DNA from 4 places in the Janthinobacterium sp. RA13 genome. Region 2 is predicted to be linked to each of the others. Evidence: predicted binding sites of a transcription regulator. Region 2 holds the regulator's gene; each other region holds the start of a gene.
What was found. The regulator FNR, encoded in region 2, switches genes on or off when oxygen is low (the NO sensors DNR and NnrR bind a similar motif). The targets are predictions, from matches to a motif close to TTGATNNNNATCAA.
Positions count from the first base shown of each region.

Region 1: the regulator FNR is predicted to act here: its motif matches at 4,354-4,367, upstream of FG13_RS22640 (IPT/TIG domain-containing protein).
Region 3: the regulator FNR is predicted to act here: its motif matches at 4,370-4,383, upstream of ubiU (ubiquinone anaerobic biosynthesis protein UbiU).
Region 4: the regulator FNR is predicted to act here: its motif matches at 4,234-4,247, upstream of FG13_RS01675 (bacteriohemerythrin).

Region 1 covers NZ_JQNP01000001.1:5,107,860-5,115,577, forward strand. Annotated here, with positions in the region: gene FG13_RS22630 (SPW repeat protein) at 1-31, opposite strand, end outside; gene metH (methionine synthase) at 143-3,913, opposite strand; gene FG13_RS22640 (IPT/TIG domain-containing protein) at 4,589-7,066, shown strand; gene FG13_RS22645 (tautomerase family protein) at 7,225-7,632, shown strand; gene FG13_RS22650 (LysR family transcriptional regulator) at 7,633-7,718, opposite strand, start outside.
Region 2 covers NZ_JQNP01000001.1:4,246,654-4,254,371, reverse strand. Annotated here, with positions in the region: gene FG13_RS18760 (TOBE domain-containing protein) at 1-419, shown strand, start outside; gene FG13_RS18755 (response regulator) at 518-3,598, opposite strand; gene fnr (fumarate/nitrate reduction transcriptional regulator Fnr) at 3,838-4,596, shown strand; gene FG13_RS18745 (FixH family protein) at 4,600-5,124, opposite strand; gene ccoG (cytochrome c oxidase accessory protein CcoG) at 5,179-6,561, opposite strand; gene ccoP (cytochrome-c oxidase, cbb3-type subunit III) at 6,564-7,484, opposite strand; gene FG13_RS18730 (cbb3-type cytochrome oxidase subunit 3) at 7,477-7,680, opposite strand; gene ccoO (cytochrome-c oxidase, cbb3-type subunit II) at 7,682-7,718, opposite strand, start outside.
Region 3 covers NZ_JQNP01000001.1:181,644-189,361, forward strand. Annotated here, with positions in the region: gene FG13_RS00770 (Pls/PosA family non-ribosomal peptide synthetase) at 1-961, opposite strand, end outside; gene FG13_RS00775 (anaerobic ribonucleoside-triphosphate reductase activating protein) at 1,110-1,814, opposite strand; gene nrdD (anaerobic ribonucleoside-triphosphate reductase) at 1,807-2,004, opposite strand; gene FG13_RS00785 (ribonucleoside triphosphate reductase) at 2,001-3,749, opposite strand; gene FG13_RS00790 (hypothetical protein) at 3,868-4,284, opposite strand; gene ubiU (ubiquinone anaerobic biosynthesis protein UbiU) at 4,447-5,484, shown strand; gene ubiV (ubiquinone anaerobic biosynthesis protein UbiV) at 5,494-6,390, shown strand; gene ubiT (ubiquinone anaerobic biosynthesis accessory factor UbiT) at 6,411-6,938, shown strand; gene FG13_RS00810 (heavy-metal-associated domain-containing protein) at 6,970-7,218, opposite strand; gene FG13_RS00815 (TolC family protein) at 7,621-7,718, shown strand, end outside.
Region 4 covers NZ_JQNP01000001.1:376,177-383,894, reverse strand. Annotated here, with positions in the region: gene FG13_RS01690 (branched-chain amino acid aminotransferase) at 1-803, opposite strand, end outside; gene FG13_RS01685 (PepSY domain-containing protein) at 959-3,517, shown strand; gene FG13_RS30600 (hypothetical protein) at 3,628-3,813, shown strand; gene FG13_RS30340 (hypothetical protein) at 3,965-4,120, shown strand; gene FG13_RS01675 (bacteriohemerythrin) at 4,323-4,721, shown strand; gene FG13_RS01670 (hypothetical protein) at 4,725-5,597, opposite strand; gene FG13_RS01665 (TonB-dependent siderophore receptor) at 5,908-7,718, shown strand, end outside.

The DNA of each region.
Region 1 (7,718 bases), 860 kb from region 2:
GCCAGCGTTTCAGTTTGAAGTTGCTTGCCATATTACCTCCTTGCCAATTGAGAACGGGCCGGAGCGGGCATGCAGCATGCCGGCCGGCATACTGCGTTAGTGCGCTGCGGCGCGCGAAAAGTTCCGCGCGCCTTCTCACCGCTTATGACAGGTTCGGCGACAGCCAGCGTTCCACGTCCTCGATGCTGGCGCCACGGCGCTTGGCCATGTCTTCCACCTGGTCCATGCCGATCTTGCCGACGACGAAGTATTTCGACTCCGGGTGGGCAAAATAGAAGCCGGACACGGCCGCGCCGGGGAACATGGCGTACGATTCCGTCAGCTGCATGCCGATTTCCTCGGCCTGCATGACCTCGAACATCTGTTTCTTGACCGTGTGCTCGGGGCACGCGGGGTAGCCGGGCGCGGGGCGGATGCCGACATATTTCTCGGCGATCATGTCGTCGTTGCCCAGGTGTTCATCCGGCACATAGCCCCACAAATCCTTGCGCACGCGCTCGTGCAGGTATTCGGCGAATGCTTCGGCCAGGCGGTCGGCCAGCGATTTGAGCATGATGGACGAGTAATCGTCGTGCGCATCCTCGAAGCGTTTTTCGTATTTCTCGATGCCCAGGCCGGACGTGACGGCGAACATGCCGATGTAATCTTTCACGCCCGATGCCTTCGGCGCGATGAAATCGGCCAGGCACTGGTTTGGACGCTGCACGCCGTCGACCACGGGTTTGACGCCCTGCTGGCGCATGCCGTAGTAGGTGAACGCCACGGTACTGCGCGTATCGTCCGTGTACACCTCGATATCGTCGTCATTGACGCTGTTCGCTGGCAGCAAGGACACGACGCCATTGGCCGTCAGCCAGCGTCCGTCGATGAGCTTTTTCAGCAAGGCCTGGCCTTCCGCGTACACCTTGGTGGCCGCGTCGCCCACCACTTCATCCGTCAAAATGGCGGGGAAGGGGCCGGCCAGGTCCCAGGTCTGGAAGAACGGACCCCAGTCGATATAGTTGGCCAGGGTGGCCAGGTCGACATTTTTAAACAGGCGGCGGCCGATGAACTTTGGTTTCACGGGCGTGCAGGCGCCGTCGAAAGGCACGACCATCTTGTTGGCACGCGCTTGCGCCAGCGGCAGGATGGGCAGCGCCTTCTTGTTGGCGTGCTGTTCGCGGATGCGCGCGTAGTCGAGCTCGATGTCTTCCACGTACTTGTCGCGCTGCTCGGGTGTCAACAGCGACTGCGCCACGGACACGGAACGCGAGGCGTCCGGCACGTAGATGACGGGGCCTTCATAGTTGTGCGCGATTTTCACGGCCGTGTGGGCGCGGCTGGTGGTGGCGCCGCCGATCAGCAGGGGAATCTTGAGCATGCGGAAGTGTTCGTCGCGCTGCATTTCCTTGGCGACATACGCCATTTCTTCCAGGGACGGCGTGATCAGGCCGGACAGACCAATGATGTCCGCGTTTTCCACCTTGGCGCGCGCGAGGATTTCCGAGCACGGCACCATCACGCCCATGTTCACCACTTCGAAGTTATTGCATTGCAAGACTACCGTGACGATGTTCTTGCCGATGTCATGCACGTCGCCTTTCACGGTCGCCATGATGATCTTGCCTTTCGGCTTGGCGACGATGCCCGTGCGCTTTTCTTCCAGCAGCTTTTCTTCCTCGATGAACGGAATCAAGTGGGCCACGGCCTGTTTCATCACGCGCGCCGATTTCACCACTTGCGGCAGGAACATCTTGCCCTGCCCAAACAGGTCGCCGACCACGTCCATGCCCGCCATCAACGGCCCCTCGATCACGTGGATCGGGCGCCCGCCATTGTGCAGCAGCTCCTGGCGCGCTTCTTCCGTGTCTTCCACGATGAATTGCGTGATGCCATGCACCAGCGCGTGCGACAGGCGCGCCTGCACGGTGCCTTCGCGCCAGGCCAGGGTTTGCGCCTCGGCCTTGCCGCCCGCCTTCAGGGTGCCGGCAAACTCGATCATGCGTTCGGTCGAGTCTTCGCGGCGGTTCAGCACCACGTCTTCCACGCGCTCGCGCAATTCCGGGTCCAGGTTGTCGTACACGCCCACCATGCCGGCGTTGACGATGCCCATGGTCATGCCGGCCTTGATGGCGTGATACAGGAAGACCGTGTGGATGGCTTCGCGGGCGGGATCGTTGCCGCGGAAACTGAAGGACACGTTCGACACGCCGCCCGAGATCTTCGCGTACGGCAAGTTTTCCTTGATCCAGCGCGTGGCATTGATGAAGTCGACGGCGTAGTTGTTGTGCTCTTCGATGCCGGTGGCGACGGCAAAGATGTTCGGGTCGAAAATGATGTCTTCCGGCGGGAAGTCCAGCGCGTCGATCAGCAGGTGATACGCGCGCGCGCAAATCTCGATCTTGCGCTCGAAGGTATCGGCCTGGCCCTTCTCATCGAAGGCCATGACGATGACGGCCGCGCCGTAGCGGCGGCACAGTTTCGCCTGGCGCAGGAATTCCTCTTCGCCTTCCTTCATGGAAATCGAGTTGACGATGGCCTTGCCCTGCACGCATTTCAGGCCCGCTTCGATGACCGACCATTTCGACGAGTCGACCATGATGGGCACGCGCGAAATATCGGGTTCCGAGGCGATCAGGTTCAAAAAGCGCGTCATGGCGGCCAGCGAATCGAGCATCGCTTCATCCATGTTGATGTCGATCACTTGCGCGCCGTTTTCCACTTGCTGGCGCGCCACGGACAGGGCTTCGTCGTATTGCTCGTTGAGAATCATGCGCGCGAACGCTTTCGAACCCGTGACGTTGGTGCGCTCGCCCACGTTGACGAACAGCGACTCGTCATTGACGACGAACGGTTCCAGGCCCGCCAGGCGCAAGTCGTGCGATGGCGCCGGCACGGTGCGCGGCGTGTTTTTCGACAGCAATTGCCCGATGGCGGCGATGTGTTCGGGCGTGGTGCCGCAGCAGCCGCCCGCCATGTTCAAAAAGCCCGCGTCGGCAAATTCGCGCAGCAGGGCGGACGTGTCGGCTGGCAACTCGTCAAAGCCCGTGTCGCTCATGGGGTTGGGCAAGCCCGCGTTCGGGTAGATGCAGACGAAAGTGTCGGCGATCTTGGCCAGCTCTTCCGCGTACGGACGCATCAGGGCGGCGCCCAGCGCGCAGTTCAGGCCGATGGTCAGCGGTTTCGCGTGGCGCACGGAATTCCAGAAGGCAGGCACGGTCTGGCCCGACAGGATGCGTCCCGACGCATCCGTGACGGTGCCGGAAATCATCAAGGGCAGGCGCACGACGGTCGGGTTTTGCTCGTAGAACAGGTCGATGGCGAACAGGGCCGCCTTGCAGTTGAGGGTATCGAAAATGGTTTCCACCAGCAGCACGTCGGCGCCGCCTTCCACCAGGCCCTGCGTCTGCTGCAGGTAGGCGGCCACCAGCTGGTCGAAACTGACGTTGCGCGCGGCCGGGTCGTTGACGTCGGGCGAGATCGACGCCGTCTTCGGCGTGGGCCCGAGGGCGCCGGCGACGAAGCGCGGCTTGTCCGGCGTGGAATATTTGTCGCAGGCGGCACGCGCCAGTTTTGCCGCCTGCACGTTCATTTCATAGGCCAGGTGGGCCATGTGGTAGTCGTCTTGCGCGATCGTCGTGGCGCCGAAGGTATTCGTTTCGATCAGGTCGGCGCCGGCCGCCAGGTAGCGCTCGTGGATTTCCTGGATGATGTGCGGCTGCGTCAGGGTCAGCAATTCATTATTGCCCTTGACGAACAGTTCGCGCGCGCCACTGTCGGCCGGCGCGGTGAAATCGATGAAGCGGCCAGCGGGGCCGCCACGGTACGCTTCTTCGTCGAGCTTGTATTGCTGGATGATCGTGCCCATCGCGCCGTCGAGAATCATGATCCGTCGCGCAAGAATGGCGCGCAAGGTGGCTTCGGTCGGGGACATGGCGGGGATCACGGTATCGTTCATTTCATGCTTTCAATAGGCAAACGGGCGGCGGCGCGGCGACAAGACAGGTACGAGGCGGATGCGGCCAGCAGGATCAGCTGACGGAGAGTGCCGGCCGGGTAGGGCAGGCAGAAGGTGGCAATCGCCTGATTTCACCGGGTCTAAAATTATACGGCATCAGGCTGCTTTGGTTTTAAGCAAAAGCGGCTGTTCACCCCACGGCAGGCCTGGTTGCAACACATTGCAACACATCGCCCTCCGCCACGCCAGCTTCTGAAAATTACATTCCTGAAAATCTTACTCAAAACGTTAATTTTTCCGCCAAAGTTGGCAGGGAGATACTGCTCTATAGGCTGTGGAAAAATTTCCACATTATTTGCGCCATATCCGCATATTTTTAATGAACCGAATAGCAATAGCTGCAAAGGAAAGTAATTTCGATTTAAGTCAATACAGAGTGAAGCCAATAATGCTCAAAATAAAATTTGCCAAGAAGATATTTTAATTATTATCAAAACCAATTGAATCAAAAGCATTAATAGTTGTCTTTAGGAATCGAATTAACCCATAATATTGGTTCTTCGAAATTAAATTCTCACCAAAAGTCACCAATATGTCACATTTATCTCGTGTCCTCCCCGGCATCGCGCTGCATCAACATGGTTGCCAGCCATGAAAAACCATTTGCTTGTAGCATTGTTTGTCATGCTGGGCCTGTCCGCCTGCGGCGGCGGGGGCGGTGGTGGTGGCGACACGGTGGTGGCGACCACCTCGGGTACGCCCGTCCTGATTCCCGCCGTGACGGCCGTCTCGGCGGCGAATGTCGCCATCGGTGGCAGCCTGGTGGTGACGGGCACGAATCTGAGCCGTGTGACGGCTTTCCAGGTGGGTGGCGTGAACGTTGCCGCCAGTGCCAGCAGCGACACCAGCGTGACTCTGGCCATGCCGGGCGTGCCCGTCACGGGCGCCTTGAGCCTGGTCAGCGCCAGCGGCACGGCGGCCACCAGCTATAACGTCACTGTGTACCTGCCATTGAGCGTGGGCAGCGTCGCACCGGCGACGGGCGGTGTCGGTTCCAGCGTGACGATCACGGGCGCCGGCATGGGCGCCGTGACGGCGGTACAGTTTGGCAATGGCGCGGCGGCAACGCCGCAAAGCCAGACGGCCAGCAGCGTGACGGTGGTAGTGCCTGCGGGCGCCGCGACTGGCGCACTGACGGTGCGCGGTCCCTACAACGATGTCGCCAGCGGCGACGCGTACACGGTCCTGGCCAGCGTGGCGGTGACGTCGATCTCGTCGGTTGTCAACGGCACGACCTTGTCGGTGACGCTGCAGGGCAGCAATCTCGATCAGGTCAGCTCGGCTTCGGTGGGCAATACGCCTGCCGTCATCGTCAGCGCCAGCGCCAGCCAGCTGCTGTTGTCCGCGCCAGCCTCGGCAACGGGCAACGTGATGTTGTCGGCCGCGTCGCGCATCGCCGTGAATGCGGGCACGGTGTCGGCCTTTACCTTGGGCAGTATTGATTTCGCGCAAGTACTGAATTTGAACGCCAGCAATACGGCCTTGCGCCTGACGCGCGGCAAGCCGGCCGCCGTGCGCGTGTCCGTGCTGGGCGCGCAAATGGGCCAGACCAGCCCGGCTGTCACCTTGAATGCGACGGCCGCCAATGGCAGCAATCTGGGCAGCATCGCGATGACGGGGCCGGCGCTCTTGCCGGTGACGAAGAACGATGACAGTTTCAATGGCAACTTCAGTGCCGTCCTGCCTTCCGGCTGGATCTTGCCCGGCGTGCGCGTGCGCGTGACGGCCGTCGGCAATGATGGCGTGCAAGTGAGCCAGGAAGCGGCGCCTGCGGTGGCCAGCCTGGCCAAAATTCGTCTGGTGCTCGTGCCCTTGAGCACCGATGATGGCGTGGCGCAACTGCCTGACGCCGAGGTAATCCGTGCCGCGTTGCTGCGCGTGTATCCGTATGCGACGGAAAATATCAGCATCACCACGCGCACTGCGCTGAGCATGCCAGGCAGCAGCACGGCCGACAGCTGGTGGAGCGATGCCTTGGGCAAGCTGGAAAACCAGCGCGCGCTGGAAGACAGCGGCGCCTATTATTATGGTTTCGTGCCGAAGATGTCCGTCAACAACGCCGCCGGCCTGGCCTACATCAACCAGCGCAGCAGCGGCAGCGACTTCACGTCGGCCATCGGCCTCGATGCCCGTTCCAACCGCATCGCAGCGGTCGACCCCTTCGGCAATCAATGGCCTCTATGGCTGACCACGCTCGTGCATGAGCTGGGCCACAACCACTCGCTGCAGCACGTAGCCTGCGGCGGTCCAGCCAATGCGGCTCCCGACTACCCGTATGCCAATGGCGATCTGGGTCCGCAAGCGCTGTACAACAGCAACTACGCGGGCAGCATCGGCCAGCTGAGCAAGGCAGTCTATGGCAACACGCCGATGAAGGACGTGATGAGCTATTGCAGCGGCGCCTGGTTCTCCGACTACAGCTATGCGCGGGTGCAGCAATTCCTGGAAAAACGCAGCACGCAGATTACGGGCAGCAATGTGCTGGCCGCCAGCATGTCCGTGGCCGAGAATGGCTATCTGACGATTTCCGGCCGCATCACGCCATCGGGCGTGGGTCTGCGTCCCGCCGTTGCTTCGTCGGTGCGCATCGGCGTCGCTGCCAGTGGCAGCGGCCATGCTTATACCTTGCGCGTGCTGACGGCGTCGGGGCAGACTATCGACTTGCCCTTCGATGCCGTCTCCGTGGCCGACCATGGCGGTAACGCCATGAGCCATTTCCGCGTCAGCTTCGCCAACCCGGGCGATATCAGCGACGTGCAAGTGCTGCAAAACGGCAAGGCTTTAGCCAAGCTGGAGCGCCCGGCGCGCCGCAGCAAGGTCGCCGCCAACGATGCCACGTTCGATGCGACACAAAGCGGCGGCAAGCTGGCGCTGGTCTGGAATGCCCAGTCGGAACCGTATGCCGCCGTGCTGCACGTGGCCGCCGATGGCCGCAAGACGGTGGTCGCCACTGACTTGACGGGTGGCAAAGCCAGCGTCGACGTGAGCGCCTTGCCGGCCGGCGGCCGTTTCGAGGTCAGCCTGTCGTCGTCCGTGGGCGCACGCCTGATGAAGGTGCAGCGCCGCTAAGCCAGCGGGCCGGATGCAACAAGGGCTTGCCGCGGCAAGCCCTTTTTTTATGTGCGCAGCATTCGTGCGCAAACCGCACAGATCCTGTGCCGGGCGCAGGCTGCCATTTCTCATCCCGCCTGCCTAGAATGGGGCTTCATCCACTTGCGGAGCATCCCATGCCCATCCTGAACCTGCGTTTGTCCACCGCGCCCGATGCGCGCCAGTCGGCCGCCATCGCCGCCACCCTGAGCCAATTGACGGCGCAGCTGCTGCACAAGGCGCCCGAACTGACGTCGGTGGCGATCAGCCATCTTGACGCGCCGCACTGGTTTGTCGGCGGGCCATCCTTGCAAGCGCAAGGCAAGGCCAGTTTTTTCCTCGATATCCTGATCAGCGATGAAACGAATACGGCCGCCGAAAAGGCCGCGTATATCGCCGCCGTGTTCGCCGCCATGGAGGAGTATCTCGGCGTCTTGCATGACGTCAGCTACATCCACGTGCATGACGCGCGCCAGGCGGCCTGGGGCTACGGCGGCTTGACGCAGCAGTTCCGCGCCGTGCGCAAGGCGCTGCAGCAGCCGTGATCAATCCCAGCGGCGATCTTGATAGTGTTGCACGGCAAAATCGATGAAGGCCCTGACCTTGGGCGACAGCTGGCGGCTGTGCGGAT
Region 2 (7,718 bases):
CGGCGCGCAATCAATTCCTGGGCAAGGTGGCCGAACTGAAACAGGGCGCCGTCAACGACGAAGTCACCCTGGAATTGCCCGGTGGCCAGCACATCGTGGCCATCGTCACGCAGGGCAGCAGCGCCAGCCTGGGCCTGGTGCCGGGCGCGGAAGCGTTTGCGCTGATCAAGGCTTCGTCCATCATCCTCGTGGCCGACAGTGAAGGCGCGCGCTTTTCCGCGCGCAACCAGCTGGCCGGCACGGTCACGCGCGTGCAGACGGGCGCCGTCAACACGGAAGTGGTGCTGGACTTGCCGCGCGGCGGCACGATTGCCGCCATCATCACGAATCAGAGCAGTACCGACCTGGGTATCGCGCTTGGCAGCAGCGTGACGGCGATGTTCAAGGCGTCGAGCGTGATTCTGGGCGTACCCGCATAAGTGCGTAGGTCGGATTAGCGCTTGCGCGTAATCCGACATGATCCGCCAACAATGTTGTCGGATTACGCGGCGTGCCGCCGCTAATCCGACCTACCTTTTTAATCTTTCAGCCGCGACAACCAATCCCCCGCCGCCGCCAGCGCCAGTTCCAGCTCCTGCGCCGTGTGCGCCAGCAGCGCCGGCACCTCATCAAGGCGGCCCGCATCGATGGCTTCCTCGGTGGCGAACGCGGCGCGGATCAGGCGTTTCGTGCCCAGGGTGCCGACGGAGCCGCGCACGCTGTGCAGGATGCGCGCCACGTCGCTGTGGCGGCCAGCCTGCAACGCCGTTTCGGCGTCGCGCACGGGCGTCATGCCCTTGTTCAGCGCGTCTTCGACCATGCGCCGCAGCACGCCGCGCCCCTTCGCGTCGCGCCCCATCACGCGCATCAGCGGCGCCATGGAAAACACTTCCTCATCGGCGACGCGTGCCGGCTCGGCCGTTTGCACTTGCGGGCGCTTGGGCAGGTGGCGCAGGATGACTTCCATCATCTCTTCCACCACGACGGGCTTGGCGATGAAATCGCTGATGCCGGCCGTCATGCAGCGCTCGCGCTCGGACGCCAGCACGCCGGCCGTCATGGCGATCACGGGCAGGCCCAAGCGCAGTTCCGTGCGGATGATGTGGGTGGCGCTGAAACCGTCCATGACGGGCATCTGCATGTCCATCAGCACGATGTCGTAGCGCAGCGCTTCCGTGCGCAGCCGTTCCACGGCTTGCAAGCCGTCGCCCACCACGTCCAGGGTGGCGCCCATGTGTTCGAGGATGCCGCGCGCCACGGCCTGGTTCAAATGATTGTCTTCCACCAGCAGGAAATGCACGCCAGCCAATTCCGTGCCCAGCGGCTGGTGCAAGATGCGCTGTTCGCCGCCGTCGTCCTTGGCGATCAGCGCCTGGTGCAGGGCATCGAACAGGCTCGATCCCGTGATCGGCTTCATCAGCACGACGTCGGCCTCGGCCGCGCTGGAGATTTCCTCCAGGTGGTTGCGGGCGAAGGCGTTGACCATCACCACGATGGGCTGGCGCTGGCCGCTGGCCGCCTGGCGTATGGCCTTGGCCGTGGCCAGACCGTCCATGACGGGCATGTGCCAGTCGGCCAGCACCACGTCGTACGGTTGCTGCTGCGCCAGCCGTTCGCGGTACAGTTCGATGGCGGCAAAGCCGGAGTCCACTTCGTCGGCCAGCCAGCCCCACGCCTCGATCAGCTTGACGATCAGTTCGCGCGTGGTGCGGTTGTCGTCGGCCACCAGCAGGCGCAGCTGTCCCAGAGCCGGCGTGCGCCGCGTTTCCGCCGGTTGCGCCAGCATCTCGAAGGGCACGCTGAACCAGAAGCGGCTGCCCTTGCCTTCGCTGCTGGCGACGGCGATATCGCCGCCCATCATGTGGATCAGCTGCTTGCTGATGGCCAGGCCCAGGCCCGTGCCGCCGAAGCGCCGCGTGATGCTCTGGTCACCCTGCGAAAACGCGGCGAACAGCTGCTGTTGCTGCAGTTCCGTCATGCCGATGCCCGTGTCGCGCACTTCGAAGCGCAGCCAGGCGCGGCCGCTCTCGCTCTTGCTCTCGGCCAGGCTGACGGCCACCACCACTTCGCCGCTCTCGGTAAACTTGATGGCGTTGCCGGCCAGATTGACGAGAATTTGCTGCAGGCGCTGGGCGTCGCCCACGAGGCGCCGCGGCACGTCGGGTTCGACGGCGATGGCCAGTTCCAGCTCCTTTTCGCCCGCATTCATCGTCATCGTCGTGGCCAGGGTATTCATGACTTCGTCGAGGTCGAATTCGACGGGCGACAATTCCATGCGGCGCGCCTCGATCTTCGAATAGTCGAGCACGTCGTTGAGGATGCCCAGCAGCGACTGGCCCGCCACTCTGACCATGGTCAGATACTTGCGCTGTTCCGTGTCGAGTCTGGTATTGCCCAGCAAATACACCATGCCCAGCACGGCATTGAGGGGCGTGCGGATTTCATGGCTCATGTTGGCCACGAAATCGCTCTTCGCGCGGTTGGCCGCCTCGGCCCGGTCGCGTTCCTGCTCCAGCTCCGCCGCGCGCGCTTCGAGTTCCTGCTGCAGGCGGTCGCGTTCGCTCATCAGACCGTTGAACGCTTCCGTCAGTTCGCCGATCTCGTCGCGCTGCTGCACCGGCACGGGGGTAAAACGGCTGCCGCTGTTGCGCAGGGCCAGCAGGGTGTCGCGCAGGCGCACCAGCGGCGACAGCAGGCGCACGGTGACCCAGCCCAGAACAAAGGCGGCCAGCAGCGAGGCGAGGATGCTCCACAGCACCAGCCGGTACAGCACGCCATCGAACGGTTCGAAGGCATCGTCGACGGGCAGCGAGCTGGCCAGCAGCCAGTTCACCGATTTCAGGCGCTTGAAACTGTTGACGGCCGTGATGCCGCGGCTGTTGGTGCTGACCATGCTGCCTTCGCCATCTTCCTTCAGCAGCTGGGTCGTCGTCAGATTGGCGTTCGGCTGGCGCGGCTGCAGCAAGCGGCTGGTATCGGGGTGCAGCACGTAGCGCGGCACGGCGCCGCGCGTGAGGATGAAGTAATAGCCGCTCTTGCCGACCTTTTCCGAGCGCAAACGCCCCAGCAGGTTGTCCTTGTACAGGCGCAGCACGCCGATCACCACGCCGGCCACCTGGCCATCGGCGGTGAGCACGGGCGCCACCATCTGCACGATGGGCATGCCGCTCGATTTACCGAGCATCGGCTCGGTGATCATGGGCTGGCGCGTGCGCAGGACGGTCTGGAAATACTCGCGCTCGGCAACATTGATGCCGGCGCGCCCCGGCACTTCCGGCATGTCGGCCACGACGGCGCCTTGCGCGTCGAGCACCAGCACGTCGTCGAACAGCACCAGCATCGAGCGGCGCGAATAGTATTCGCGCAATTGGGCGGGCCGGGCGATCAGTTCCGGCGGCTGCTGCCGGGCCGTCAGGGTGACGATCTGCAGCAGCATGCCCAGCTTGTCGTCGAGCTCGGCAGCGGTGCGGCTGATCAGGGATGACTGCTGGCTCAGCAGTACTTTAGTGAAATCGTCGCGCATGTGCTGCACCTGGATCATGGTGACCAGCGCGATCATGGCGATCGAGGTCAGGCTGGTGGCCAGCGCGACTTTTGCTTTGATGCCGAGAGGCTTCATGATTTCCTTTTCAGTACCGGGCGGCACAGGCGGCAGATAATGCTGTCAGGAATTTTCCTATCAATACCCCAGCTTGGCAAGCGGCGCCGCGCAAATTGCCCTCCCCGCATGGGCTTTTGACGATGTTGCCATATAATTAAAGTCGGAACGTCGTTTATTCAGCGAAATTGCCGTGAAATTGGCACACGGCAACCCTGTATGCAGTAAACTTGTTGTTGCATTTTCTAAAAGGTACCGACATGACTGAAGCGCTACTCACTCCAACCTTGCCTACAGTGAACGTGGAAGCGTTGCGTGCGCGATGCTCGACCTGCAGCATGCATCAATTGTGCCTGCCGATGGGCCTCGATATGGGCGACATGGACAGGCTGGACCAGATCATCGGCCGCCGCCGCAAAATCGTGCGCGGCGCCTCGCTGTTCCGCATCGGCGACTCGTTCCAGAACCTGTACGCGATCCGCCTGGGGCACTTCAAGACGTACCAGATCAATCCGGGCGGCGAAGAGCAGGTGACGGGTTTCCAGATGGCCGGCGAACTGCTGGGCATGGACGCCATCAGCGCCGACCGCCACCACTGTAATGCGGTGGCGCTGGAAGACAGCGAAGTGTGTGAAATCCCGTTTTCCAGCCTGGAACAATTGCTGGGCAATATGCCGACCCTGCTGCGCCATTTCCACCGCATGATGAGCCAGGAAATCACGCGCGAGCAAAGCGTCATGCTGTTGCTGGGCAATATGCAGGCGACGCAGCGTTTTGCCGCCTTTATCGTCAACCTGGCGTCGCGCTACGAAGCGCGCGGCTATTCGAGCAGCAAATTCCAGCTGCGCATGTCGCGCGAGGAAATCGGCAACTACCTGGGCCTGACCATCGAAAGCGTCAGCCGTTTATTGTCGAAATTCAAGAAGGAAGGCTGGCTGCGCGTCTCGAACCGAGAAATTGAAATCTTGCAGCCGGCAAAACTGAAGGCCATCACGGCCGGTACCGACGTCTGCAAATAAGGCTTACAGTTCCTCGTCGGCGTGCAGCGCGATGCTGCGTTGCAGCGGCCAGGTCCAGATGCCGGACAGGCGCCACTCGCGCTTGTCGTTTTCCACCAGCACTTGCCAGCGGCTGCGCTCGAGCATCGGCAGCGCCACCGAGAAATTGCCGGCCGCATCGGGCCGCACCAGCAGCTTGATGTCCTTTTCCGGCAGCGTCGCATGCGCCAGGTGCAGCTGCAGCGGACCCTGGTAAGCTTTGCCGAAGCTGTGCACGGAACCACTGAGGCGCGCTGACGCCACGTCGTAGGACAAACTGGTAGCCATCGCCAGGTCGCTGGCGATCGTGTCGCGCTTCAAATCCTGGTTGATCGCCTTGCCCTGCTTGTAATAGTCGCCCACCACCAGCGCATCGGGTTGCGTAAACGCGATATAGCCCATGAAGCTGCCGACGACCACGGACAGGCCGGGACCGATCATCAGCAGCCATGGCCAGCGATGCTTGTACCAGGGATCGGCGGGGGCTTGCAGTTTCAGACTGTCGGACATGGTGATTCTCCTGTGTAAACGGCCAGTCCCCATGCGGGGACCGGCCTTCCTGCTTTAACGCGGCACGATGAATACCGCGCTTTCACGCACATGCAGCGAGGGGTTGTCCAGCGATTGCAATTCGATCGCAATCTTGTTCGACCCCTTCTCGCCGACGCCGTGCGGCACGCGCAGGCGGATCGGCCAGCCCAGCGTTTCCGTCGGCTGCAAGGTCACTTCTTCGCGCGTCAGCAAGGTCAGGCCCGGCAAGCCGGAAGCGCTGATCTTGAAATGCTGGCTTTGCTCGGACGTGTTCATGATCTGCAGGCGGTAGACGTTTTCGATCATGCCGTCTTCCACTTCGCGTCCCATCGAACCGCGGTCGCGGATCACATCCATTTTCAGGGGTGTGCGCAGGGCCAGCGAGGTACATACGGCGATGATGATCAGGGCCAGGATGGAAGTGTAGATCAGGACGCGCGGGCGCATGGCGCGCTGGCGTATCTGCTTCGAATTGAAGTTGTTTTCCATCGCATGGTCGGTGCTGTAGCGTATCAGGCCACGCGGCCGCTCGACCTTGTCCATCACGCTGTTGCAGGCATCGACGCAGGCGGCGCAGCCGATGCATTCATACTGCAGGCCGTTGCGGATATCGATACCGGTCGGACACACCTGCACGCACAGGGTGCAATCGATGCAGTCGCCCAGCTTGTCGTTGTTGCCGGCCTTCTTGCTCATGGCGCCGCGTGGTTCGCCGCGCTTGGCATCGTAGGTGATGATCAGGGTGTCCTGGTCGAACATGGCGCTCTGGAAGCGCGCGTAGGGGCACATGTATTTGCACACCTGCTCGCGCAGCCAGCCCGCGTTGCCGTAGGTTGCCAGGCTGTAGAACAAGACCCAGAACCATTCCCAGGGACCGAAGTTCAGGGTGGTCACCGACTGCGCCAGTTCCTTGATCGGCGTGAAGTAGCCGACAAAGGTAAAGCCCGTCCACAGGGCGATGGCGCCCCATGCCAGGTGCTTGGCCGTCTTCTTGAACGCCTTGCGCACGGAGGGGCCCTGCTTGTCGAGGGCCATGCGCGCGCTGCGCGTACCCTCGATGCGGCGTTCGACCCACAGGAAAATTTCCGTGTATACCGTTTGCGGGCAAGAGAACCCGCACCACACCCTCCCGGCAATGGCCGTGACGAGGAACAACAAATACGCACAGATGATCAGCAGGGCCGCCAGATAGATGAAATCCTGGGGCCACAGCACGACGCCGAAAATGTAGAACTTGCGCGTGGTCAAATCGAACAGCAGGGCTTGCCTGCCATTCCAGGTCAACCACGGCAAGCCGTAGAACGCGAGCTGGGTAAGCCATACGCATACCCATCGCCAGGTAGCGTAGCGTCCTTTGGCCTCGCGAGGGTAGATTTGCTCGCGGGCCGCATACATCTTGATGACTTGAGGTTCCATTTTTACTTGGCGGGTGCCTGCGGATTCGACAGACTCCAGACATACGCCGACAGCACGTGTACCTTGGATTCGCCGAGGAAATCGCTGAAGGCAGGCATGGTGTTGCTGCGTCCCTTGCGTACGGTTTCCATGATGGTATCGGCGCTGCCGCCGTACAGCCAGGTCTTGTCCGTCAGGTTCGGCGCGCCGAGCATCTGGTTACCCTTGGCATCGGCGCCATGGCAGGCCATGCAGGCGCCAAACTTGGCCTTGCCCAGCACCGACTTGACGGGATCCGAGGTCGAACCGGACAGGCTCAGCACATAATGGGCCACGTTTTCGACATCCTTTTCGGAGCCCAGGGCGGCGCCCATCGGTGGCATCTGCCCATTGCGGCCGTGCAGGATGGTGGTCTTGATGATGTCGGGTTCGCCGCCATACAGCCAGTCCTTGTCCGTCAGGTTGGGGAAGCCCTTGTTGCCGCGCGCATCCGAGCCGTGGCATTGCGCGCAGTAGGTCAGGAACAGACGCTGGCCGATGGCTTGCGCCTGCGGATCGGCGGCCACCGTCTTCAAGTCCTGGCTCAGGTACTTGTTGAACAGGGGACCGTAGTCGGCTTCCGCCTTCTTCAGCTCTTCCTCGTACTGGCCCGTCGATTTCCAGCCCAGGCTGCCGGCATAGTTGCCCAGGCCTGGATACAGGAACAGGTAGGCCAGCGCGAAGACGATGGTGATGTAGAACAACCACATCCACCAGCGCGGCATCGGCGTATTAAGTTCCTTCAAGTCCTCGTCCCAGACGTGGCCCGTGGTGCCGTCGGCAGGGGCGCCCTCGACCACTTTGATTTTCGACTGCGAGTACAGCAGCACGCCGCAGCCGATGATGCCCAGCAGGGACAGCACGACGATGTAGATATTCCAGAAGCCATTGGTAAAGTCAGCCATGGTGATGCTCCTTCGCCAGATTCATCTCGGCCTCGGCCGGATAGTCGAGCGCGTCATCGGCGAACGGCAGGCGTGCCGCCGCGTCGAAGTCGCTGTTGCTGCGGCTGAACGTCCACCACAGGATGCCCACGAACGTCGTAAAGGAAACCACCGTCATGACGCTGCTGGCGCTGTCAAACAGGTTTTCGATTGCCATGCTAATTCCTTGTTTTGATTAATGTACCGAGGCCTTGC
Region 3 (7,718 bases), 4.1 Mb from region 2:
CCGTGGGGCCATAGGTGTTGAACATGGCGCGGCCCGGGCGCGACCAGCGCTCGACCAAGGACTCCGGACACATCTCGCCGCCCAGGTTGATCAGGCGCAGGCTCGGCACTTCTTCCGCAAACAGGGCCAGCAAGGTCGGCACGGCGTGCAGCACGGTGACGTGGTTGGCTGCCAGCGCGCGCGGCAAGGCTTCCGGGTCGCCCGAAATCTCCTTGGGGCCCAGCCACAGGGTGGCGCCCACCAGGTAGGCGATCCAGATTTCCTCGAACGACATGTCGAAAGCGACGGAAAAGCCCTGGTAGACGGTGTCGCTTTGCGTCACTTCCAGCACGGCGTTTTCGCTGCGCAGGAAGTGGCAGATGCTGCGCTGGTTGATCAATATGCCCTTGGGCTTACCCGTGGAGCCGGACGTGTAGATCACATAGGCCGGGTGCTCGGGCAGCACGGTGGCGCGCGCGGGCAGCAGTTCGCCCGGCGTGGCGGGGACCAGCAGGCTTTCCGCCGTCCATACGGGGCGGCCAATGCCTGCCCCGGCCAGGCGCGGCGCGAATTGGGCGCAGCTGACGACACCAAAGCCATTCGCGTCATCGAGGCACACCTGCAGGCGCTCGACGGGCGTGTCTTCATCGACTGGCAGCCAGGCGGCGCCCGCCTTGGCAATCGCCGCCTGCATCAGCAGCAGATGGGCGCCGCGCGGCAGCCACAGGCCCACGATGTCGCCGGGCTTGACGCCGGCCGCCACCAGGCGTGCCGCGGCCAGGCCGGCCTGCGCATCGAGCTGCGCATACGTGATGCGGCGCGCGCCATCGATCAGGGCGATCTGTTCCGGGCAGCGGCGGGCCGTCGCTTCCAGCAGGTCGGCCAGTACTTCCTTGCGCAGCAGATCCGGTCGCGGCGGGCCGTACAGGATGTCGGCGTGGGTGGAAGGGATGCCTGGACTGACTGCGGTGAAATCGTTCATGGATGACGCTTATCTGTAATGCGGAGTGAGGAATCTGATGGGCTGCGCAGGGCGCGCGGCACAGTTGATACATTACAGTACGCAAGACATTTCAGCGTTGCAGAACGGGGAATTTTGTGGGATTTTCAGCAAGTATGTGGCTGCAGGCTCAATTGCCATGATTACGGAATGTAAATCGCGGAAACATGGCGCCGATTTGCGCCACGGTGCGCGCCGCCGGATAGCCGTGCAGGGGGCGGCCGGACAGCGCCGCATCCGTGCAGCCTTCGGCGCGGAACTGCTGCAGCACGTAGTTGTCGACGCCCTTGGCAGCCAGGGTGGCGGCCAGGGCCAGCAACTGTTCGTCCGGCAGCAGGTCCGGGTGGGTGGTGGTGCGGCACTCGTAGGCCACGCCGCTGGCGAGGATGGCGTCCAGGCAGGCGCGCGCCGGGTCGCCGCTGCCGGCCACGCGGGTCACATGACGATAATCGGCAAACGGCGCCTTGATGTCGAAGCCGACCCAATCGACCAGGGGCAGCACTTCCTGCAGGCGCTGCGGATAGATGCAGGCCGTGTGCAGGCCGATGCCGAACCCCAGCTCCCTGACGTCCTGCATGGCGCGCGCCAGCGCAGGGTCCATGCACGCTTCGCCGCCGCTGAAGACGACGGCGTCGACCAGGCCCACGCGGCGGCGCAGCCAGGTCAGGACGTCCTGCCAGGGCATGGCGCCTTCCGGCGTGCGCGCCTGCAAATGCGGATTGTGGCAATAGCCGCAACGCCAGGGGCAGCCCTGCACGAACACCACCGCCGCCAGCTTGCCCGGGTAGTCGGTGGCGGAAAAGGGCGTCAGGCCGCCCACTTTCAACTCAGCCATGGCAGGCGGGCTGGCCAACCTTGGCGCTCGCTTCCGTAAAATACTGGCGCTCGTGGAATTCGCCCTGCTTGCCGATGTTGAACGAGGCGACGGGGCGGTGGTAGCCCATCACGCGCGTCCAGATTTCGCAGCGCTGGCGTTCGGTGTCGAGCAGGGTGATGGCGGGAGTGAAGTCGGGACGTGCGTTCATGGCGTTTCCTTGAGTGGGTGAGCGAGATCGGATTGCTTGCGGGCGATCAGTTCCGCGTCGCAGGTGGGACAGAATTCATGTTTGCCGGCCAGGTAGCCGTGGCGCGGGCAGATGGAAAACGTGGGCGTGACGGTGATGTAGGGCAGCGAAAAGCGGCTCAGTGCGCGTTTGACCAGCTCGCGGCAGGCGTTCGCATCCGACAGCGCTTCCGTCATGTACAGGTGCAGCACCGTGCCGCCTGTGTACTTGCGCTGCAGCGCATCCTGCAATTCCAGCGCCTCGAACGGATCGTCCGTGTGGCCGACGGGCAGCTGCGACGAATTCGTGTAATACGGATTGTCGCTTGTTCCCGCCTGCAGGATGGCCGGATAGCGCTTGCGGTCTTCGCGGGCGAAGCGGTAGGTCGTGCCTTCGGCCGGCGTCGCTTCCAGGTTGTACATATGGCCCGTCTCTTCCTGGAATTGCACCATGCGGGCGCGCACGTGGTCGAGCAGACGTATCGCCAGCGCATGGCCCTCGGCGGACGTGATGTCGTAAGCGTCGCCGCTGAAATTGCGGATCATCTCGTTGATGCCGTTTACGCCCAGGGTGGAAAAGTGATTGCGCAAGGTGCCCAGGTAGCGCTTCGTGTACGGGAACAGGCCTTGCTGCATCAGTTCCTCGATGGTGCGGCGCTTGATTTCCAGGCTGGTCTTGCCCAGTTCCAGCAGGCGGTCCAGGTCGGCCAGCAACGCAGGCTCGTCGCCGCGCCACAGGTGGCCCAGGCGCGCGCAGTTGATGGTCACCACGCCCAGGGAGCCGGTCTGCTCGGCGGAACCGAACAGGCCATTGCCCCTTTTGAGCAGTTCGCGCAAGTCCAGCTGCAAGCGGCAGCACATGGAGCGGATCATGTTCGGCTTGAGTTCCGAATTGATGAAGTTCTGGAAGTAGGGCAGGCCGTAGCGGGCCGTCATCTCGAACAGGCGTTCCGCGTTTTCGCTATGCCAGTCGAAATCCTCGGTGATGTTGTAGGTGGGGATGGGGAAGGTGAAGACCCGGCCCTTGGCGTCGCCCGCCATCATGATCTCGATGTAGGCGCGGTTGATCATGTCCATCTCGGCCTGCAGCTCGCCATAGCTGAAGTCCATCTCCTGGCCGGCGATGACGGGAATCTGCTCGCGCAGGTCGTCCGGGCAGACCCAGTCGAACGTGAGGTTGGTGAACGGCGTCTGCGTGCCCCAGCGCGATGGCACGTTGAGGTTGAAGATCAGCTCCTGCATGTACTGGCGCACGTCTTCGTAGCGCAGGCTGTCCTTGCGGATGTAGGGCGCCATGTAAGTGTCGAAGGAGCTGAACGCCTGCGCGCCAGCCCACTCGTTTTGCAAGGTGCCGAGGAAATTGACGATCTGGCCGATGGCGCTCGACATGTGCTTCGGCGGGCCGGACTCGATCTTGCCCGGCACGCCATTCAAGCCTTCGTGCAGCAGGGTGCGCAGCGACCAGCCGGCGCAATAGCCGGCCAGCATGTCGAGGTCGTGGATGTGCAGCGCCGCTTCGCGGTGCGCCGCGCCCACTTCCGGCGGATACACCTGGTCCAGCCAGTAGTTGGCGATGACCTTGCCCGACACATTGAGTATCAGGCCGCCCAGCGAGTAGCCCTGGTTGGCGTTGGCGTTGACACGCCAGTCGCGCCGGTCCAGGTATTCATTGATGGACGCGGCGACATCGACCTGGCCGCGTGTGGGGGAAACTGCATTTGTCGTCATGAAACCTCCAATAAACACAACATACGGTGTTTTTATGGAGATTAATCACTAAATATAGTGGCGTCAAAGGGTGCGTGCAGTTGCGTGACGAATCCTTGATGCAGGTGAAAAAACCACCTCAGCCGGTTTTGTTCCAGCGCGTTTCGCGCAGGATCAGCCAGCTCGCGCAAAAGAATGCGACGCCGCAGGCGGCGATGCTGGCGACGGAGGCGGGCAGCACGTGTGCCCAGATTTCCAGCGGCGAGTAGGTACTCCAGCCGGCCACGCGTGCGTCGAACGTCACGTAATTCGCCAGCAGCCAGTAGACGGCCAGCAGGCCCGTGCAGATGGCGGCCTGGCGCAGCAGCGGCAGTTGGCGGCGCGCGAACACGGCCAGCAGGAACAGCAGCAGCACGCCCGGATACGCGCCCAGCACTTCGGGCGACAGCACGGAGATGGTGTTTGCGTCATAGCCATCGGCCGGGCCGGCCCACTGCACTTGCAGCGCGGTGAGGAACAAGGTAAGCAGGAAAATCAGCAGCGGTTTGCGGGTCATGGCGGTCAATCGACGAGGGTGAAAAGTGGGGCATTTTACAGCCAGGTCAAGCAAGTTGAACGCGCGCCAGCCATGCATGCATTCCTTCACCTGCGTCAAGGACTGGGCGGCATGGGCGGGGCTATAGTCTGCACCCTGAGCCGATACAGGACTGTGAATATCATGATGCTTGATTCAACCACCGCCACCCGCGTGGCCGGACCGCTGGAACTGGTCTGCCCCGCCGGCAGCCTGCCTGCCCTGAAAGCGGCCATCGACAATGGCGCCGACACCGTCTACCTGGGTTTTCGCGACGCCACCAATGCGCGCAATTTCGCCGGCCTCAATTTCGACGAGAAGGCCATCGCCGAGGGCGTGCGCTACGCCCATCAATATGGACGCAAGGTGCTGCTGGCGCTGAATACCTATCCGCAGCCGCACAACTGGGCCGTGTGGCGCAGCGCCATCGACCGCGCCGCGCAGGCCGGCATCGACGCCATGATCGTGGCCGATCCGGGCCTGATGGCGTATGCGGCCCAGCACCACCCGCAGCTGCGTTTGCACCTGTCCGTGCAGGGCTCGGCCACCAACTACGAAGCCATCAATTTCTATCACGAGCACTTCGGCATCGCCCGCGCCGTGCTGCCGCGCGTGCTGTCGATGGCGCAGGTGGAACAGTTGATCAGCAAGACGGAAGTCGAGATCGAGGTCTTCGGCTTCGGCAGCCTGTGCGTGATGGTCGAAGGGCGCTGCGCGCTGTCGTCGTATGCGACGGGCGAGGCGCCGAACACGCACGGCGTGTGCTCGCCGGCGAAATCCGTGCGCTGGCTGGAAACGCCGAACGGCCTGGAATCGCGCCTGAACGGCGTGCTGATCGACCGCTATGCACCGGGCGAAAACGCCAGCTATCCGACCCTGTGCAAGGGACGTTTCGAAGTCAATGACGAAGAGTATTACGCGATCGAGGAGCCGGCCAGTCTGAACACGCTGGCGCTGCTGCCGCAGCTGATCGCCATGGGCGTGCGCGCCGTGAAAATCGAAGGACGCCAGCGCAGCCCCGCCTACGTGGCGCAGGTGACGCGCGTGTGGCGCGAAGCGATCGACGCCTGCCGCGAAGGCAATGCGCGCTACGCCGTCAAGCCGGGCTGGATGGCGGCCATGGACAAGCTGGCCGAGGGCCAGCAGCACACCCTCGGCGCTTACCATAGATCTTGGAAATAAAGGATGAACATGCTGAAGCTTTCTTTGGGCCCCTTGCTGTACTACTGGCCGCGCGCCACCGTCTTCGAGTTTTACCAGCAGATCGCCGGCACGGCCGTCGATATCGTGTATCTGGGCGAAACCGTCTGCTCGCGCCGGCATGAAGTGCGCCTGGCCGACTGGCTCGATATCGCTGACATGCTGGCCGCCGCCGGCAAGGAAGTGGTGCTGTCGACGCAGGCGCTGATCGAGGCGGGTGCGGAACTGGCGACCCTGCGCCGCATCACGGGCAATGGCCGCTACGGCGTCGAGGCAAACGACATGGGCGCCGTGCACTGCATGGAAAAGGGCACATCCTTCGTCGCCGGCCCCCATCTGAACCTGTTCAATGGCCCCAGCCTGCAGTTGCTGGCGCGCCTCGGCGCGCGGCGCTGGGTGATGCCGCTGGAAATGGGGCAGACGGCGCTGGCCGAGATGCAGCGCCAGAAACCGGAAGGGCTGGAGACGGAAGTGTTCGCCTACGGCCGCATGCCGCTGGCGTTTTCCGCGCGCTGCTTCACGGCGCGCAACCGCAACCTGCCGAAGGACGATTGCGGCTACAGCTGTCTGGAAGAGCCGGATGGTCTGCTGCTGCGTACGCGCGACGAAGTGCCGTTCCTCGTGTTGAACGGCACGCAGACGCAGTCGGCGCTCGTCTACAACCTGGTGCGCGAACTCGACGCCATGCGCGACATGGGCGTGGCGGTGGCGCGCATCAGCCCGCAGGCCATGCACACGGAACAGGTGATCGCCATCTTCGACCGCGCCCGCCGCGGCCAGGTCAGCGGCATCGGCGCCCAGGCCCAGCTGGCGGCCTGCCAGCCGGCCGGCGCCTGTGACGGCTACTGGCACGGCCAGCCCGGCATGGAACAGCACGCCGCCCATTGAACGCATTGAAAGGAAGCACCATGCAAGATCAACTGGAAAGATTGCCCGTCCCGGCCAAGCCACCCATGAGCAAGCCCGCCGTGTCGTACCGTCTGCCCGAACCGCTGGCCGAATTGCTGTCCAAGCTGCCGCCGTATCCCGCCTCCTGGCTGTTCGTACAAGGCCTGAACCGCCTGCTGGCGCCGCAATTGCCCGACGACGTGCGGCGCAGCCTGGAAGGGCGCAGCCTGCGTTTGCGGCTGCTGGACGCGGGCATCGCCTTCGATTTCGAGTGGCAGGGCACGGTGTTCGTGGCCGAGCGCTATGTCGATGTACCGGACCTGTGCATCGCCGCCAGCGTGCATGATCTGATGCTGCTGGCGCGGCGCCAGGAAGATCCCGACACCCTGTTCTTCAGCCGCCGCCTGAGCCTGGAAGGGGACACGGAACTGGGTCTGCTGTTCAAGAATACGCTCGACGCCATCGAGTTGCCGCCGTTCGACCTGCAGGCGCTGGGACCGCGCCGCGTGCTGGCGCATCTGCGCGACCGGGGCGCGCGGGAAGGCTGAGCGGGAAGATGGCGGCGCGCAGTGACGGTACTCAATGGCGGCAGTGGCCGCAGGCGCCGCTGCAGGACGGCAGTTGTTCTTCGTTGGAGGCCTCGCCCATGAAGCCGGCGTCATTGACGGCGGCCAGCAGGCGCTCCTGCGTGGCCAGCCGTTCGTCGAATTGCACCGTGGCGCCGTGGCGCGCCAGCGAGACGCACACGGTGGCCACGCCCGTGACGGCTTCGAGCGCGCCCGTCAGCCTGTCGGCGCAGCCTTCGTGATCCATTCCAATAATATTCAAGCGCGCTGTCCGCATGGGTTCCTCTTGTTTTTCAAATAAAAAAACAGCGTAGGCGAGGGGCGCGCATGCCGTCCAGAGCAGCACGCAAGATTTATTTTGTATTTGCGCTTTTATTGATCTACATTAATTCCAGACTCTCCTGTCCAGCCTGAGATTGATGTTTTTTTATGCACATCTTCCTTTTCCACTTAACATGGGCGCCCCGCAAGAGGCGCCCGTTTTCATGTGCCAACTCCAGTAACCAATAGTGCAGGCTGGAATGGACATCCATGGATATAATTGCTATTGTGAAAGTATAAACATGGCAACCCCGTGCTTTCCCCTCATTCATTGACTGGACGCTACATGGGCAGATTGCAAGGACACTTATCATTATTGCTGGCGAGCGCGCTCGGCGCGGCCATGCCCGCCCAAGCGGATCCACTGACATTTAACGAAGCGCTGCAGCAAGCGGCCAAGGCTTCGGGCGCCGTGCAGGGCGCCGCGCTCGACGTGCGGGC
Region 4 (7,718 bases), 3.9 Mb from region 2:
CCTGGCAGCAAGGTGCCCGTCAATTCCGGCGTCACGACGGTGATCTTCTCGCCATCTTTATACACGAAGAACAAATTCATGCCGCCCATCTCTTCGATGAATTCGCGGTGCACGGCGTCCAGCCACACGACCTGGTCGCAGCCCTTTTCCTGCGCTTGCGACTGGGCCATCAGGCTGGCCGCGTAGTTACCTGCGCACTTGGCTTCACCGGTACCGCCCGGCGCGGCGCGCACGAAGTCTTCGCTGATCCACACGGTGACGGGTTTCACGCCTTTCGGGAAGTAGGCGCCGGCTGGCGAGGCGAACAGCACGAACAGGTATTCTTCCGATGGACGCACGCCCAAGTACGGGTCGGTGGCGATCATCAGCGGGCGCATGTACAGGCTCTCGCCCGTGTTCTTCGGCACCCAGTTGCGGTCTTGCGCAATCAGCGCGTCGCCCGCTTCCAGGAACAGCTCGACAGGAATGGCCGGCATGGCCAGGCGCGCGGCGCTGCGGTTGAAGCGCTCGGCATTTTGTTCCGGACGGAAAGTCTTGATGCTGCCGTCCGGCTGGGCAAACGCCTTGTAGCCTTCGAAGATGGCCTGGCCGTAGTGCAAGGACGAGGCGGACGGGTCCAGCATCAACGGGCCGTAAGCCTTCAGTTCACCCTGCTGCCACTTGCCGTCGCGGTAAGGAATCACCACCATGTGGTCGGTAAAGATGCGGCCAAACGCCGGGTTGACCATGCGTGCGGCGCGCTCGGCGTCGGACAGGGGGTGGGCGGATGGGGTGACGACGAGATTCTGTGTGGAAGTGGTCATGGCGGCAATGGGAACTAGTGAACAGTATCCCTATTGTAGCGCCTATGACGCCCGATCAGGCAAACGGGGATGGCCCCCGCCACGCGAAAACAGGGCGCCATCATTTGCGAATGATTCTCGTTTGCGTTAAAATGTCAGCCTTCCTTCTTCCCGCCATGCCTGACGCACTGCATGGCGGCGCTATCGAAAGCCGCCATGACCACCTCCTCCCTCCCCAGTTACGCGCCAGCGCCGACGATGCGCCGCAGACTCGCCAGCTTGCCGCACCGCAACAGCAACGCCGGCACTGGAGCTGGAAACAGGTGTGGTTTCAATTGCACTGGTTTATCGGCATCACGGCCGGCACGGTGCTGGTAATTATCGGCCTGAGCGGCGCCACCCTGGCCTTCAAGGATGAATTGCTGGACCTCATGAATCCCGGCGTGCGCCACGTCGCCGTGGAAACGCGCACCCCGCTGACGCCAGCCCAGCTGAGCAACATTGCTGCCGCCGAACACGGCCAGCGCGTAGCCTCGATCACCATGTATGCAGAAGCGGGCGCGGCGCCACGGCTGTTCTTCGCACCGAAGAATGGCCAGCGGCGCGGCGAGTCCATCTACCTGCATCCGTACACGGGCGCGACCCAGCCGGCGCTGGCGGGCGCGGAATTTTTCGAGTGGACGGAGTCCTTGCACCGCTGGCTGCTGCTGCCGCGCGATCCGGGCCGCCAGGTGGCGGGCGCGCTGGCCCTGTGCCTGCTGGGGTTAGCCCTGTCCGGCCTGTATCTGCGCTGGCCGCGCCGTCCGCTGGACTGGCGCACCTGGCTGACCTTCGATCCGGCCCTGAAAGGCCGTTCCTTTTTGTGGAATCTGCATGCCGTGGCCGGCACCTGGTGCCTGGTCGTCTACGTGGCGCTGACCCTGACGGGCATTTACTGGAGCTACGACGTGGTGCGCGACAATATCGACGCCTGGGCCGGCAAGCCGCCAAGGATGGCACAGGCGCCCGCGAAAAAAGGCGGCGGCAAGGCGCCCGCCGTCGACATCAGCCTGGCCTGGACCAGCTTCCAGCTGCACGCCGCCGGCTGGACCCTGGCCAGCGTGCGCCTGCCCACGCGCGCCGGCGAAGCCGTGCAATTCACGTGGCTGGCCAGCGATGCGCCGCACGAACGGGCGCGCAGCCGCATGAGCATTGCACCGGCCGACGGCACGCTCACGGAAAGCGAACCGTACAGCCAACAGGCGCTGGGATCGCGCCTCGTCAACATCATTTATCCGCTGCACATGGGCACGTATTTTGGCTTGCCGGGCCGCATCATCGTCACCGTGGCCAGCCTGGGTCTGCCCCTGTTCGCCATCACGGGCTGGATGCTGTATCTGGGCCGCCGCAAGGCTAAGCGGGCTGTGCAGGCGCAGCGCGCCATGCTGGGCGCCGGTGCTCAGGGCAAGACGCCTGGCACGGATAGCGGTTTGCCCACCCTCGTCGCCTACGCCAGCCAATCTGGCCAGGCCGAACGCCTGGCCCTGGAAAGCGCGCGCGCCCTGCAGCAGGCCGGGGTCGCCGTCGACGTGCAATCGCTGGACCGGTTTGATCCCGCACAATTGCGCCAGTACCAACGAGCTCTGATCGTCGCCAGCACCTTTGGCGAAGGCGAGGCGCCGGACGGCACGCGCCGCTTTGCGCGCCTGCTGCAGCAAACCTCGGGCATGCCGCTGGCCGGCCTGGGATTCGGCATGCTGGCCCTGGGCGACCGCCATTACAGCGCCTTCTGCGGCTTTGGCCATGCGCTGGCGCAACAATTGCAGGCGCTGGGCGCCACTTCCCTGTTCCCCTTGATCGAAGTGGACAAGCACGACCCCGCCGCCTTGGCCGGCTGGTCCACAGCGCTGGCCCGCTGCAGCGGCAGCGCCATCGACGCCATCGGCGTGCAGGAAGAAGCGTCGTATGCCGATTGGCGCCTGGCGCGCCGCGTGCTGCTCAACCCGGGCAGCCAAGGTGGAGAATTGCATGAAATCACCTTGACGGGCCCGGCCGACGCCATCTGGGAAGCGGGCGCGCTGGCGGAAATCATTCCCTGCAACGCGGACGGCAGCGATGGCGACGGTAGCCACCCCGACAGTGCCCATCACGCGCCGCGCAGCTATTCGCTCGCTTCGCTGCCATCCGACGGCGAAGTGCAATTACTGGTGCGCCAGGAGCGCCATGCGGGCGAGGAAAACCAGGGCCATGGCCTCGCTTCCGGCTGGCTCACCCGCTTCGCCCCGCTAGGCAGCCCCATCCGCCTGCGCCTGCAAGCCAATCCCGCCTTCGCGCCGGCCCTGGTCGACGTGCCCTGCATTTATATCGGCAACGGTTCCGGCCTGGCCGGCCTGCGTGCGCACCTGCGCGCGCGCCAGCGGGCGGGCCTGGCCCGCAACTGGCTGCTTTTTGGCGAGCGCCAGCAAGCTTTTGACAGCGTCTGCGGCGCAGAGTTGCAAGGCTGGCTGGACACTGGCCATCTGGCACGTCTGGACAAGGTCTTTTCGCGCGATGGTGAACGACAATACGTGCAGGACCGCCTGCGCGCCAGCGCGAATGAACTGCGAGAGTGGCTGGCGCAAGGCGCCATCGTCTACGTGTGCGGCAGCCTGCAAGGCATGGCCACAGGAATCGATGCTGTACTGCAAGAATTGCTGGGCCAGGAGGGACTCGACGCCCTGCTGGCGGCCGGACGCTACCGCCGCGACGTGTATTGACTTAGATCAGGCTGCCGCCCGCGCCGCCCGGCTATGTGGGCAGGCGCACTGTCGGCGCCAGCCATCGGGATAGAGTGAAGACATTCCCCCCACCGTCTGCGAGGCTAGCCATGAAAAATCCCTGGATGAGCATGTACCTGAGCGCGGCCAACCGCATCGCCAACACGGCGCGCGGCCATGCGACGGCCGCCGTCAAGCGCGAAGCGGCGAAAAATACGCGGCAACTGACGCAAGTGTGGTTCGATTCTTTTCTACCGCCAACAAGCAAGCCACGGCGCAGCCGCAAGGCCAAATAAGCCTGTAGCAACAGGCGAACTGGTGCGGTGCACCACAGCAATAAGTTGAAGTTACGACCAGATGAACTAAACTGCAAGCATGGTAGTGCATAAGGAAGTGACCGGCAGGCGCCGCATCCCCGCGCCGCCGCCGGGACACCGGGAGACGACCATGTTGACGCTCAAAGTGCTGGCCTGCCTTGCCCTGTCGGCCTTGCTGCTCGCGCCCCTCGTGCTGAGGGATGCGATGCAGACGTCCGCCGGGCAGCAGATGCAGGTGCCGAATGTAGACGCACAAGCCCTCTGGGCTCGCTGGCCGAAGCATTAAACGCGCTAGGTAGCAGCTTACCTTATTTAAAAACGCTTTATTGCGGATGGGGATTTGTTCCCCGTTTTCCTTCATTTCTCAGTGCCTCAATCCTCCTCCTCTTCACCATACTTTTGATCCAGATCATGGATTTCCCTCTTCGCCGCGTCCACACTGGAACAGTCCGCTTCGCACCGCGACGGACTTAACCTGGAGCATCGGCATGGGTAAATCGCATTGGAAGGATGAGATGGCGCTGGGGGTTCCCGTCATCGACGAGGCGCATGAGGCGCTGTTTCAGGAGCTCGCGCGCCTGCAACAACTGGGCGACCAGCATTTCAGCGTGGCGTTTCGCGAGCTGATTGCGGCCGTCGAACGCGATTTCCGTGAGGAAGAGGATTTGATGGAAGAAATCGCCTTTCCCTCGCTGGCCAACCACCGGGAACAGCATGCGCGCGTGCTCAGCGGCTTGCACCATGCCTGGGCCGCCGTCGATGAAGGAGACCTGGAACAGGGCCGCCATGCGCTGTCGCTCTTGCCGCAATGGCTGATCTTCCACCAGGCCACCATGGACCTGGCCCTGGCGGCGGCGCTGGAACTGGTGCAGCGCCAGCCGAACTAGCCGCTACAGCAGCAGCACCGTGGCTTGCTCGGGCATGACGACGCGGTAGTGTCCCGGGTATTTGTCTTCGCCGTCGAAAATCTTGCAAAACACGGGCTGGTTGATATCGTTGACGGCCGCCTCGTTCATGGGCAAGGTGGCAATCAATTGCTCGCCATCCATCAACTGCAAGGCGCTGCCCCGCTCGGCTGCGCAAAAGGCCAGCGATTGCACGTCGCTGGCGAACGGCCGCTTGTACCACGGCGTGATGGCCCGCACGGCGCGCCGGGCGTCCTGCAAGACTTGCCCCACGCGCGTGACGTTCCACGCATCGCGCGCCACGGACGGCTGGAGGACGATATTCGCCGTCAGCTCGCCCCTGCCCTTGTTCACCAGGAAAGCACCATCCTGCGCGGCGATGTCATCGTTGAGCGGCACGACAAACACGCCGCCGCTGGACACCTTGATCGGCACGGGCGCGCCATTGCCTTGCAAGGCCACGCGCACGTCGTCAATGGTGGCGCTCAGCTTGGCAGGAATCAGGCGCAGGGCCATCACCACGCTGCCGCTCGACACTTGCCACACTTTCCTGGCCGTCAGATAACTTTCGCGATACGCCGTGAAGCGCACGCGCGGCGCCTTGGCGTCGCTGCTGGCCGTGATCGTCACCGTTTGCGACGGCAAGGCGTCCTCTGCGCTCGCCGTTACCTCTGGCGCTGATGCTGCGGATGCGGCCGGCGCCACGGGCGGCGATACAGGTGGCGATACGACCGCGGCGGCGGGCGGCACGCTGGCACTCTGCAGCGGCGCGGGAACAGCCGGCGGCGGCGCGTGCTCCTGGGCCTGGCCCAGCGACACGACACACAACCATCCGGCACAAGCGATCCATGTACGCATGCATTTCTTTCAATGAGGAAAATATTTTATCAGCGCCTGCATTATCGCAGAAGGCCGGACGATGCGCGCCATAGCCCCAATCGCACTCTTTTGGTGCGTACGCTTGATTATTTAGCAAATATCCCCTATATTGATAATGATTCTTATTCACAAATGTGACAGGAATCATGCTCATCTTTCCACTGCCAGGCGCGAGTGGAACTGCTATCCAAGCCAGACCACGGGCCAGCGTCACGCCATCCCCCCAGCTACTGCGCACCTCGCCAGACGAGATAGGAACACACACGACTAAAAATACTCCAGGAAAATAATGCAATCGACCACCGTCTTCTCTTCTTCGCGCCAGCCCGCCTTGCGCCCCCTGCCCCGTTTATTACACATCGCTCTGCTGAGCCTTGCCGCCGGCGTGGTCTTGCCGGCACAGGCTGCCGACGCCGCCGCGGCCGACGTCACCATGCCGGCCGTCACGGTGCTGGGCCAGTCGATGGCCACCACGGAAGGCACGCAGTCGTATACGGCAGGCGAAACGCGCAGCGCCACGCGCATGGACCTGTCCCTGCGCGAGACTCCGCAATCGGTCAGCGTCATCACGCGCCAGTTGCTCGACGACCTGGGCGCCGTGCGCCTGGACCAGGCGCTGGCGCAGACGACGGGCATCCAGGTGGGCCAGAACGACACGGAGCGCACGACCTTTTATGCGCGCGGCTTCGGCATCAACAATCTCCAGATCGATGGCATGGCGCGTGGCGGCAATGCACCATTGCAAGACACGATTTTGTACGACCGCATCGAGGTCGTGCGCGGCGCCACCGGCCTGATGGGCGGCAAAGGCGACCCGTCGGCCACCATCAACATGATACGCAAGCGACCCACGAAAACCTTCCAGGCCAGCGCCGGCCTGATCATGGGCCGCTGGGATGACCAGCGCTTCGAGGCCGACCTGTCCACCCCGCTGAACGCGGAAGGCAGCGTGCGCGCGCGCACGGCCCTGGCCTGGCAAAAACGCGATTCCTACCTGGACATGTATCACGAACGCAAGACGGTCGGCATGGTCATCGTCGAGGCGGACGTGCGTCCCGGCACCCTGCTGACGGCCGGCGTCGACTTCCAGGACAACAAGCCCACAGGCGCCACCTGGGGCGCCGTGCCCTACTGGAACGCGGACGGCAGCCTGGCGAACTTGCCACGCAACACCAGCTGGACAGCGCCATGGAGCACCTGGGCCGAAAAGCAGCACACGGTATTTACGTCGCTGGACCAGCGCCTGCCCGGCAACTGGAATCTGCACCTCGGCTATGCGCGCACGGAAAGCACGAACCGCACCACCGTTCTGTATGCGGGCGAAGGTCATCCCGATCCCGCCACGGGCAAAGGCATGGAACTGTGGACGGGCGCCTGGGGCGCGGGCAAGAAGAACAGCGACAATTTCGACGTCTACGCCAGCGGGCCATTTACCTTGCTCGGACGCAAGCACACGGCCATCGTCGGCTGGAATGGCAATAACGGCCAGGACAATTCGATAGGCGGCAAGGCGAAAATCGACTATGAACCTTTGGTCCCTGATTATCGCAGCTGGACAGGCAACATCCCCCGCCCCGTGTTCCACCCGGACGGCTCGCACACGGAAAAAGTCACGCGCCTGGCGGGTGCCTATGTCGCCACGCGCCTGAGCCTGGCCGACCCGCTGCATGTGATCATCGGTGCGCGCAGCAGCACTTACCGCACGGATACACGCGATTACAACACGCAAGGCGTGTACACGGGCAGCGGCGACTTCGTGGAAACGCGCAACGAGGTCACGCCCTACGTGGGCGCCGTGTTCGACATCAACAAGCAGTATTCGGCCTACGCCAGCTTCACGCAGCTGTTCAACCCGCAATCGAGCAAGGACCGCAACGACAAGTTCCTGGCGCCGGAAACGGGCGACAATGCCGAGTTGGGTATCAAGGGGGAGTTCTATGAAGGCAAGCTGAACGCCTCGGCCGCCCTGTTCCACACGAAGAAAAAGAATCTGGCGGAACTCGACCGCACGGTGCCGCCCGGCTTTTTGCTGCCCGACGGCGGCCAGGCCATGGTGGCCAACGGCGCCGGCGTGACTGCCAAGGGCGTCGAGTTCGACGT